Regions from separate parts of the Vibrio sp. QJM3NY_21 genome, predicted to be linked through region 1. Evidence: predicted binding sites of a transcription regulator. Region 1 holds the regulator's gene; the other holds the start of a gene.

The links. The regulator CRP, encoded in region 1, controls carbon source genes, mostly activating them, when cyclic AMP is high. The targets are predictions, from matches to a motif close to TGTGANNNNNNTCACA.
Region 2: a site for CRP is predicted at 1,969-1,984, ahead of malT (HTH-type transcriptional regulator MalT). Genes of this name have one in related genera too.

The regions. Positions count from the first base shown of each region.
Region 1 covers NZ_CM173513.1:3,193,138-3,198,105, forward strand. The annotation lists gene AC3CID_RS14310 (hydrolase) at 1-214, shown strand, start outside; gene AC3CID_RS14315 (YheU family protein) at 313-525, shown strand; gene AC3CID_RS14320 (phosphoribulokinase) at 603-1,472, shown strand; gene crp (cAMP-activated global transcriptional regulator CRP) at 1,712-2,344, shown strand; gene AC3CID_RS14330 (2-oxoadipate dioxygenase/decarboxylase family protein) at 2,550-3,341, opposite strand; gene astD (succinylglutamate-semialdehyde dehydrogenase) at 3,598-4,968, opposite strand, start outside.
Region 2 covers NZ_CM173514.1:1,566,488-1,571,455, reverse strand. The annotation lists gene malT (HTH-type transcriptional regulator MalT) at 1-1,778, opposite strand, end outside; gene AC3CID_RS22380 (glycogen/starch/alpha-glucan phosphorylase) at 2,347-4,800, shown strand.

The DNA.
Region 1 (4,968 bases):
GATTAAACTACCGACTCAGATCATCCATGCCAAAGACGATCCGTTTATGACAGACGACGTGATTCCAAAGTTCGTGTTGCCTGACAACATCGACTATCGCCTATTTCAAAAAGGCGGCCATGTGGGGTTCATTACCGGTAGCACGCTCAAACCAAGGTTTTGGTTAGAAGAAGCGTTACCCGCCTACTATGAAAGTATTCAAGATTCGGCATAATGGCCGAGCCTTTTTAAGGACTGAGTGGTAGACGTCACTAGACACAGTAATCAACACATCAATAAACCTATTTATGAACATAAAAGAGAGAAGTATTTATGATCATCCCATGGCAAGACATTGCGCCAGAAACACTGGAAAACCTCATTAAAGAATTCGTGCTGCGTGAAGGCACAGACTACGGCGACGTAGAGGTTTCACTGCAAAACAAGATTGATCAAGTGAAACATCAATTAGCCTCAAAGGAAGTCAGCATCGTGTTTTCTGAGCTGCATGAAACCGTTGATATTCAAGTCACAAAACGCTTCTAAGCTGCGCTCATAAAGGAGCCGTGTTATAGTGGTAAACGATTGCTAACAAGTAAGTTACTCAAAAGACAAGGGTTGTCATGTCCGCTAAACATCCAATTATTGCGGTGACGGGTTCATCAGGAGCCGGCACCACCACTACCTCAGAAGCCTTCCGAAAAATGTTCAATATGATGGACGTGAAGGCCGCTTGGGTTGAAGGGGATAGTTTCCATCGCTTCACTCGACCAGAGATGGACGTCGAGATCCGTAAGGCTCGCGAGCAAGGTAAGCACATCAGCTACTTTGGTCCACAAGCCAACGATTTTGGCGCATTAGAAGAGTTCTTCCGTCAATACGGTAATGAAGGCACGGGTAAAGTCCGTAGTTACCTACATACCTTCGATGAAGCCGTGCCTTACAATCAAATGCCGGGCACCTTTACGCCATGGCAAGAGATCCCAGAAAATTCCGATGTGATGTTCTACGAAGGTCTTCATGGTGGCGTAGTCGATGGCGATATTAACGTCTCGCAACACGTCGACCTGCTTATCGGCATGGTACCTATCGTAAACCTAGAGTGGATCCAGAAATTCGTTCGTGACACACGCGATCGTGGGCATTCTCGCGAAGCGGTGATGGACTCGATTGTTCGCTCAATGGATGATTACCTTAATTACATCACCCCACAATTTTCGCGTACTCACATCAACTTTCAGCGTGTTCCAACCGTAGATACATCGAACCCACTGAACGCCAAAGGGATTCCAAGTTTAGACGAAAGCTTCGTGGTTATACGTTTGCGTGGCATCAAAAACGTCGATTTCCCCTACCTTCTAGCTATGATAGATGGCTCATTTATGTCACGCCACAACACGCTTGTGGTGCCAGGCGGCAAGATGAGTTTTGCTATGGAGCTCATTGTAAGGCCCATCCTACAACAGCTCATCGAAACCGGAAAAATAGGTTAACAAGACACCATTCTGGTTGATTACTTTTCATACCGTGATCATGTGCACAATTTTGCGTAAAAAATCGTAGCTTGGTCACGATTAAAATCAAGAAATAGTACCTGAAAAAGGATACTATTCTTAAACGAAACACAAGATAGCTTGCAGCGCTCAACGAGTGCTCTTATCCTACAAGTCAATCCAGGCTTAGCTAAAATACGGAAAGCGGCAAGCATACCCTGCAGAGGAAGTAAGATATTATGGTTCTAGGTAAACCCCAAACCGATCCAACATTAGAGTGGTTCCTTTCACACTGTCATATTCATAAGTACCCTTCAAAAAGTACTTTGATTCATGCTGGTGAAAAGGCAGAAACCTTGTACTACATCGTTAAAGGTTCTGTGGCAGTTCTTATCAAAGACGAAGAAGGTAAGGAAATGATTCTTTCTTACCTAAACCAAGGTGACTTCATTGGTGAACTTGGCCTCTTCGAAGAAGACCAAGAGCGTACTGCATGGGTTCGTGCAAAATCTCCTTGTGAAGTAGCTGAAATTTCTTTCAAGAAATTCCGTCAGCTTATCCAAGTGAACCCAGATATCCTAATGCGCCTTTCAGCGCAAATGGCAAACCGTCTACAAGTAACTAGCCAAAAGGTTGGCGACTTAGCGTTCCTTGACGTAACAGGTCGTATCGCTCAAACGCTACTTAACCTAGCGAAACAGCCAGATGCAATGACTCACCCTGACGGCATGCAAATCAAGATCACTCGTCAAGAGATTGGCCAGATTGTTGGTTGTTCTCGTGAGACAGTAGGTCGTATCTTGAAGATGCTAGAAGAGCAGAACCTAATTTCTGCACACGGTAAAACTATCGTGGTATACGGCACTCGTTAATCTCGATTAACTGAGCCAAAAATTTGAAAGCCACCAAATGCAAATTTGGTGGCTTTTTTGTTTTCTAAAGATCTAGAGAGCAGATGCGAGATGCGAGATGCGAGATGCGAGATGCGAATGGAGCACCTCCCGCGTCCAAGCGCAAACACTCTCAAAGCGAAGCGTACCCGCATCTTTAGGGTAAAGCCCGTGCTCGTATCTTTCTTTAACCGTTGGTGCTCTCAAAGATCTTGTCAGCCGATACTGCAACAAATCCTGTATAAATCTCACCATTCGCCATCGCATAACGCTTAGCGAACTCGTAGAAGCCACCAGGAATCACCTCATTGCCTTCAACAAATGAAACTGGCACTTTGTCTGCCATTGTAGATGATTGCTCTAATAAGACCTCTGGAGAGCCTTTAACCTGACCGCCAGATGCATTGATAGTGAAACCTGAATCACTCAAATAGTCATTCACAGTCTGTACTTCATCGAACTCATTAAGCTGGTTCACACTCACCGTAAAGTGGTTTGCACCGTAACCATGAGCCGCTAGCCAAGACGCGTATTCACTCTCTTTTGCTAGCACTTGGAAATCCGCGAAACTCAGATCCCAAAGGCGACCACCAAACAAGAACTCATGACCTTGAAGCTTGCTTGCGTCTACTTGCTCAACCAACTTCGCAACGATCTGTTGTAAGTCACTTGAACACTCTTCTACCTTCAACTCACTAATGAACACTTTCGGTTGGTTTGGGTCTGGGTGCTCGTAGTGCTTAGCCACTAACTTCTTGCTCTCAAACAAGTAGTCGCCACACGCCTTGTAGCCTAATTCAAGAAAAGGCTTGGCCAGTGTTTCAATGCCCAGAGGTGCAACATTGAAAGTACGCAGTGCAATGTGATCATTAATCAGGGATTCGTCTTCTTTCAGCAGATGATGAACTTTCTCGGCCGATGGGCAAAGCCTGTGAATGTAATCGTCCCATAGTGATTTAAAGAGTAGATCGGGCGTCATGGTGACTCCTTGTCAGAGGTTCTAGCAAGCTAGTAATTTGGATTAGAGAGGGAGAGGCTGGACACAGAGTCAGCAGCCATCAGCCTGTGACATACTTGTTCTATTATTATCTACCGCCCAATCAAGGTGTCGGACGTGATGGAAAAGGAAGCGATAACACCGCTTCCTCATTACACAATTAACCAATGAATCTGTTATTCATGAACCTAGAGCTCATAAGCTTATGATTCATGAACTTATAGCTTAAGAGCTTAAACTAAAGCTCAATACCTGGGCTAAATGTCGCTGGCAGTTGAGTTTCACCACCTTCCATTGAAGCCATAGGATAAGCACAGTAGTCAGCTGCATAGTACGCACTTGGGCGTAGGTTGCCTGAAGCACCCGGACCACCAAATGGTGCATCACCACTTGCGCCTGTTAGCTGGCGGTTACGATTAACAATACCCGCACGGATATGGTCAACGAAGTATTCCCACTCTGAATCGTCGGTTGAAACTAGGCCTGCAGACAAACCAAAGCGCGTGTCATTAGCCAATTCTACCGCTTGCTCTAGCGATTGGTAACGAACCACTTGCAACAATGGACCGAAGTACTCTTCATCTGGTAATTCAGCAATGTTGGTTGCATCAATAATACCCGGAGAAACAAACGCCGCTTCACCCGCCTTTGCTTCTACTAGGCTTACACCGCCTAACGATTGCAGATTAGCTTGCGCGTCCAGAATGAATTTAGCCGCAGCTTCCGAAATTTGTGGCCCCATGAAGGGTGCTGGCTCAGCGAATGGCTGATCGACACGAATCTTCAAGGTCGCAGCCACGAGCTTGTCCAGCAGTTGATCGCCCTTCTCTCCAACAGGCACATACAAGCGACGTGCACACGTGCAACGTTGACCCGCACTGATGAAAGCCGATTGAATGATGGTATAAACCGTCGCGTCAGCATCACCAAATTGGTCAGTGATCACCATAGGGTTGTTGCCGCCCATCTCTAGCGCCAGCATTTTGCCCGGTTGACCCGCGAATTGACGGTGAAGAATATGACCAGTATTAGCACTGCCTGTAAATAGCACACCATCAAGACCTTTAGCATCAGCCAATGCGATGCCGGTCTCTTTAGCGCCTTGCACTAGGTTAATCACGCCAGCAGGAAGGCCAGCGTCTTGCCATAGTTTCATCGCAAATTCACCTGTCCAAGGTGTTTGCTCTGACGGCTTAAATACCACGGTATTACCCGATAGCAATGCTGGAACAATATGACCGTTAGGTAGGTGACCTGGGAAGTTGTAAGGACCAAATACCGCCATTACGCCTAATGGACGATGACGCAGTACGATTTGGTTGCCTGCCGCTTCACGTGAAGCCTCACCAGTACGCTCATGATAAGCACGAATAGAGATAGCGATTTTACCTGCCATCGCACCCGCTTCAGTACGAGTTTCCCAAATCGGCTTACCCGTCTCTTTCGCGATGATTTGTGCGATTTCTTCGTTGTTTTCTTTTACTTTCTCAGCAAAATTCAACACGATCGCTTCACGCTCTGCAAAGCTCATCTTTTTCCAAACTAGAAAAGCTTCACGTGCCGCTGATACTGCAGATTCAACCTGTGCTGGAGTTGCACTATCACCTTG
Region 2 (4,968 bases), on a different replicon from region 1:
TCCGCTTCATCTAGTCGGTTCCAACACCAGAAGATCTGAGCGCGAACACGCAGCAAAAATTCATGTAGAGGAACGTATTGAAGCTGATGCTCTTCGATCAATTTGAATGCGCTGTCTTGTAGCTCAAATGCAGCTTGAACATAACCTTGAGCAATCAAGATTTCGCTTTGCTGAAGAATTGCCCATAGAGCCTGATGGTAAACCTGATACTGACGTGCCAGTTTTTCTGTTTGTTGCATCATCGGTAGCGCACGGCTGAGGTTGCCCATTACGTGGTTTACTTCGCCAACAACAGACGTTGCCACAATGCGGCTACGATAAACCGTAGTGTTTAACTGGCTCAACGAAAGCTCAGCCAACTCCAATGCTTTCTCAGGCTCATTGCTGTTGATGGCAACTTGGGCACGCAAGGCATTGTATTGGCCTTGTTGCTGAGTATCGAGTTCAATGTTTCGAGCTTGATATTGAGTCTCAGCCTCTTCCAACAAAGTACCCACTTGATCATAACGGTGCTGACTTTGTGCCAGCCAAGCGCGCAGCATTGATAGCTTCGGCTCACTGTATAGTTGATCCGTAGTCAGTTGCTTGATCGCCATCTCTAATGATGAAAGCTCACCTTGGTTGAACATCGGCCAACCGTGTTCAGTCAGGATTTGGATGATCAGCTCTGGATCTTCAGCACGTTGTGCATGTCGCAGTGCTTGATGAGGCGTTTTCTGTTTGATCCACGCTTTCGCGGCACTCCGGTGCAACTCGGCTTCTTGTTGCGGAATTCGAGCTTGGCGCTCATGGGCAAGAAACTCACCGAATAGATTGTGGAATCGGTACCAGTTTTTCTCGCCTTCAAGCGGGTAGATGAATAAGCCAAATCGGTTGAGTGATTCGATCATACCCAGTGCGTCTTCACGCTGTGTAAGCGCGCAGACTAATTCGTCATTGAAATGATCAAGTACTGAACACTGCATCAAGAACTGTCGGGTTTCTTTATCCAGTAGATCGAATACTTCTTCAACCAAGTAATCCCAAAGGTGGGCATGGTTAAAGTGAGAGAACGATTCTGCAGATTGCGCAAGGGTACGTTTTTGATGTTGAGCTTGAAGGGCAATAAGCTGTAATGCCGAAGGCCACCCCTCAACATAAGTACAGATACTACCAGCGGTCGTGTCATCTACGCCATCGGCGACACGTTGATTGAAGAAGCGCGTCGTCTCTTCAGTATCAAAAGCCAGCGAATCGTTTCCAATTTCAATCATCAGATCACGAACACGAAGGTTTGCAGTGCCAAGTGGTGGTGTCCCGCGGCTAGTCACAACAAGCGTCAGGTTGTCAGGCATGTGTTTAAGGAAGAAGCGCATAGCTTCGTGGATATCGTCATTGTTGACCAAGTGATAGTCATCCAACACAAGGAAACATTCGTGATGGAATTCAGACATCTCAGCAAACACTTCACTTAACAAAGAATGCAACGATGAAAATTGTCGCTTTTCTGCCAGCTTTTGGGCATTAGGGCAGGCATTTTGAGTCGCTTTATTGAGTGATTGCATTAGGTAGTTGATAAAGCGAAAGGCATCGTTGTCACTTTCATCAATGCTGTACCAACCCACATTGGGCTTATCTACCAGCCATTGAGCTGCCATTGTGGTTTTGCCGTACCCCGCTGGAGAGCGGAATAATACAAGCTTATAGCAATCTGCGTGTTGGAGCAGATCGAGAACCCTAGGTCGTAGGATTGCATTATGTAAGCGGCCGGGACGAGTCAGTTTCGAAGGGATCCACATGTCGAAGTTTTTCACCTATTCCGTGGCTTATGTTCTGGATTACCTCAATCTATCGTTGAGTGTAATCGAATGACATCAGCCTAATTACTTAAGTCTTCAATCATATTACGTGAAGCAAAACGGCACCGACTATGATCCTCCTCAGAAACCTTGCACTCCTGCATGTTTTTAGGCTTCTACGCCCTTTATTTGAGACTCCGCTCACATAGCGGGTTGGTTTGTGAATGTGACTTCCTTCATCCCAACACGTAAATCTATGCAAAAGATGAGAGGAAGAAATTATTTTCGTGATCTGAATATCAAATTTGATAATGACTTTAATCCGGTTAAATAAAAGTCACATCAATTGAAGGTAAGTTATCGAACGGGAGCTTGTGATCTTAGTCACTCCAAGTTTTTGTTCGAAGTCAGAACATGAGAGTCAGATCACTAACCCTATGTCGGTACGCCCCCTACGCCCTCCCATCTACTCCTAGTTTGTCGCGTTAGCGGGAGGATGTTTAGTTAATGGTGACCATGCACGATATGTGACAGATGAATTAGAACTATTAAAAGCGAGATTTCTGAAATGAAACCAACTCAGCAAAAAACTTTCGATAAAGTGTCGTTCCAAGAAAGCGTTAAGAAGCATTTATCTGCAACCTACGCAACAACGATTGAAAACGCAGATAGCCGCGCATGGTACCTAGCAATGGGGCGTGCGCTAGCAGAATTGACAACATTTGATCTGTTAGAAACTGAAAATGACGAAAAAATTAAGAACGCGAAGAGCGTTAACTACCTTTCACTAGAGTTTTTGATTGGTCGTTTAACAGGTAATAACCTGATCAGCATGGGTCTGTACGAACAGATCACTCATGCAATGGAAGAGCTAGGTCAAAACCTAACTGATCTTCTAGAAGAAGAACGCGACCCATCACTAGGCAATGGTGGTCTTGGTCGTCTAGCCGCTTGTTTCATGGATTCTTGTGCCGCTCAAGAATACCCAACAGTAGGCTACGGTCTTCACTACGAATACGGTCTATTCAAACAGTCTTTCCAAGACGGTCGTCAACAAGAAGCACCTGACGCATGGCGTGGTGTTGAAGGTTACCCATGGGAAGTAGCTCGTCCAGAACTAGCACAACACATTGGTTTTTACGGTCATGTAGAAGTTGAATATATCGACGGTAAAGAAGTTCGTACTTGGGTTCCGGGTATGGAAGTGAAAGCAATGCCTTGGGATCTACCTATCGTAGGTTACGAGTCAAACACAGTTTACCCATTGCGTCTTTGGGAATGTCAGGCAATCGCACCATTCTCACTAGCAAGCTTTAACAACGGCGACTACTTCGAAGCGCAACACTCGCTAATCGATGCAGGCAACATCACTAAAGTACTTTACCCGAACGACAACCACGAGAAAGGTAAGACACTGCGTCTAATGCAGCAGTACTTCCACTCAGCAGCGTCTGTTCGCGATATTCTACGTCGTCACGAAGCAGCAGGTTTCTCTCTAGAAGATCTGCCTAAGCAAGAAACGATTCAACTGAACGATACGCATCCAACGATCGCTATCCCTGAATTGATGCGCATCCTGATCGATGAGAAAGGTTTAACTTGGGACCAAGCTTGGGAAATCAGTGCTCATACGTTCGCATACACGAACCACACACTACTTCCAGAAGCATTAGAGACTTGGTCTGAATCTTTGATCAACCGTCTTCTTCCACGTCACATGGAAATCATTTTTGAAATCAACCACCGCTTCATGCAAGAAGTTCGCAAGATGTGGCCTGGTGACGGTGAGAAGCAAGCGAAGCTTTCTATCATCCAAGAAGGTTTCCACCGCATGGTTCGCATGGCAAACCTATGTGTGATTGGCTCTTACAAAGTAAACGGTGTAGCTGCGCTTCACTCTCAACTGGTTAAGAAAGACTTGTTCCCTGAGTTCAACGAAATCTTCCCAGGCAAACTGACTAACGTAACGAACGGCATTACGCCACGTCGTTGGTTGAAGTTCTGTAACCCAGGGCTATCTACGCTAATTACTGGCAAGATAGGCACTGAGTGGCCAGCAAAACTAGAGCAGCTTGAAGGCATAGCTAAGTTTGCAACAGACGCGAAATTCCAAAAAGAATTCATGGCTGTTAAGAAAGAAAACAAACAGCGCCTTGCTGATTGGGTTCAAGAGAACATGGGTATCGAGCTAGATACGAACGCTATCTTCGACGTGCAAATCAAGCGTCTTCACGAATACAAGCGTCAGCACCTAGACTTGCTACACATTCTATCTCTGTACCACCGTATTCTTAACGAACCTGGTTTCGAGTGTGAGCCACGCGTATGTTTCTTCGCAGCGAAAGCAGCACCGGGTTACCACCTAGCGAAAGAGATCATCTTCGCGGTTAACAAGATTGCAGAGAAGATCAACAACGACCCTCGCATTGGCAACAAGCTGAAAGTGGTATTCATCCCTGATTACCGTGTAAGCATGGCTGAAATCATTATTCCTGCGGCAGATGTTTCTCAGCAAATCTCACTGGCTGGTAAAGAAGCATCGGGTACGGGCAACATGAAGATGGCGCTAAACGGCGCGCTAACTATCGGTACGATGGATGGTGCAAACGTTGAGATTCGTGAAGAAGTTGGCGATGAAAACATCTACATCTTTGGCCTAGACGTTGATGGTGTAGTGGCATTGCAAGCTCAGGGTTACAACCCATACGATTACTACAACGCAGACCCACTGCTGAAAGCATCTCTAGACCTACTGACTGGCGATGAGTTCTCTCCAGGTCAACCAGGCCTTCTACGTGCAACGTTTGATAGCCTACTAGACGGTGGCGACCCGTACCTATGTCTTGCTGACTTCGCATCTTATGTGAAAGCACATGAAGACATGGGCAAGCAGTACAAAGACCAAGCAGGTTGGGCTAAGAAAGCGATTCTTAACACAGCATTGGTTGGTAAGTTCACATCAGACCGCTCTATTCGCGATTACGTGAACAACATTTGGAAACTTGAAGCGGTTAACCGTTAATACTTCCAAAGTAGCCAAGGCAGTTTCTGCCTTGGCTCAATTAGCTTGTGAGCAAACGAAAGGCTTAAAGGTTTGTCGTTTATAAACAAGATGCTTACAAACTGATTGTCACAAGCTAATTGATTAGTAACAAATTAAATAACAACCCTACAAAATTGAAAGCGTCAG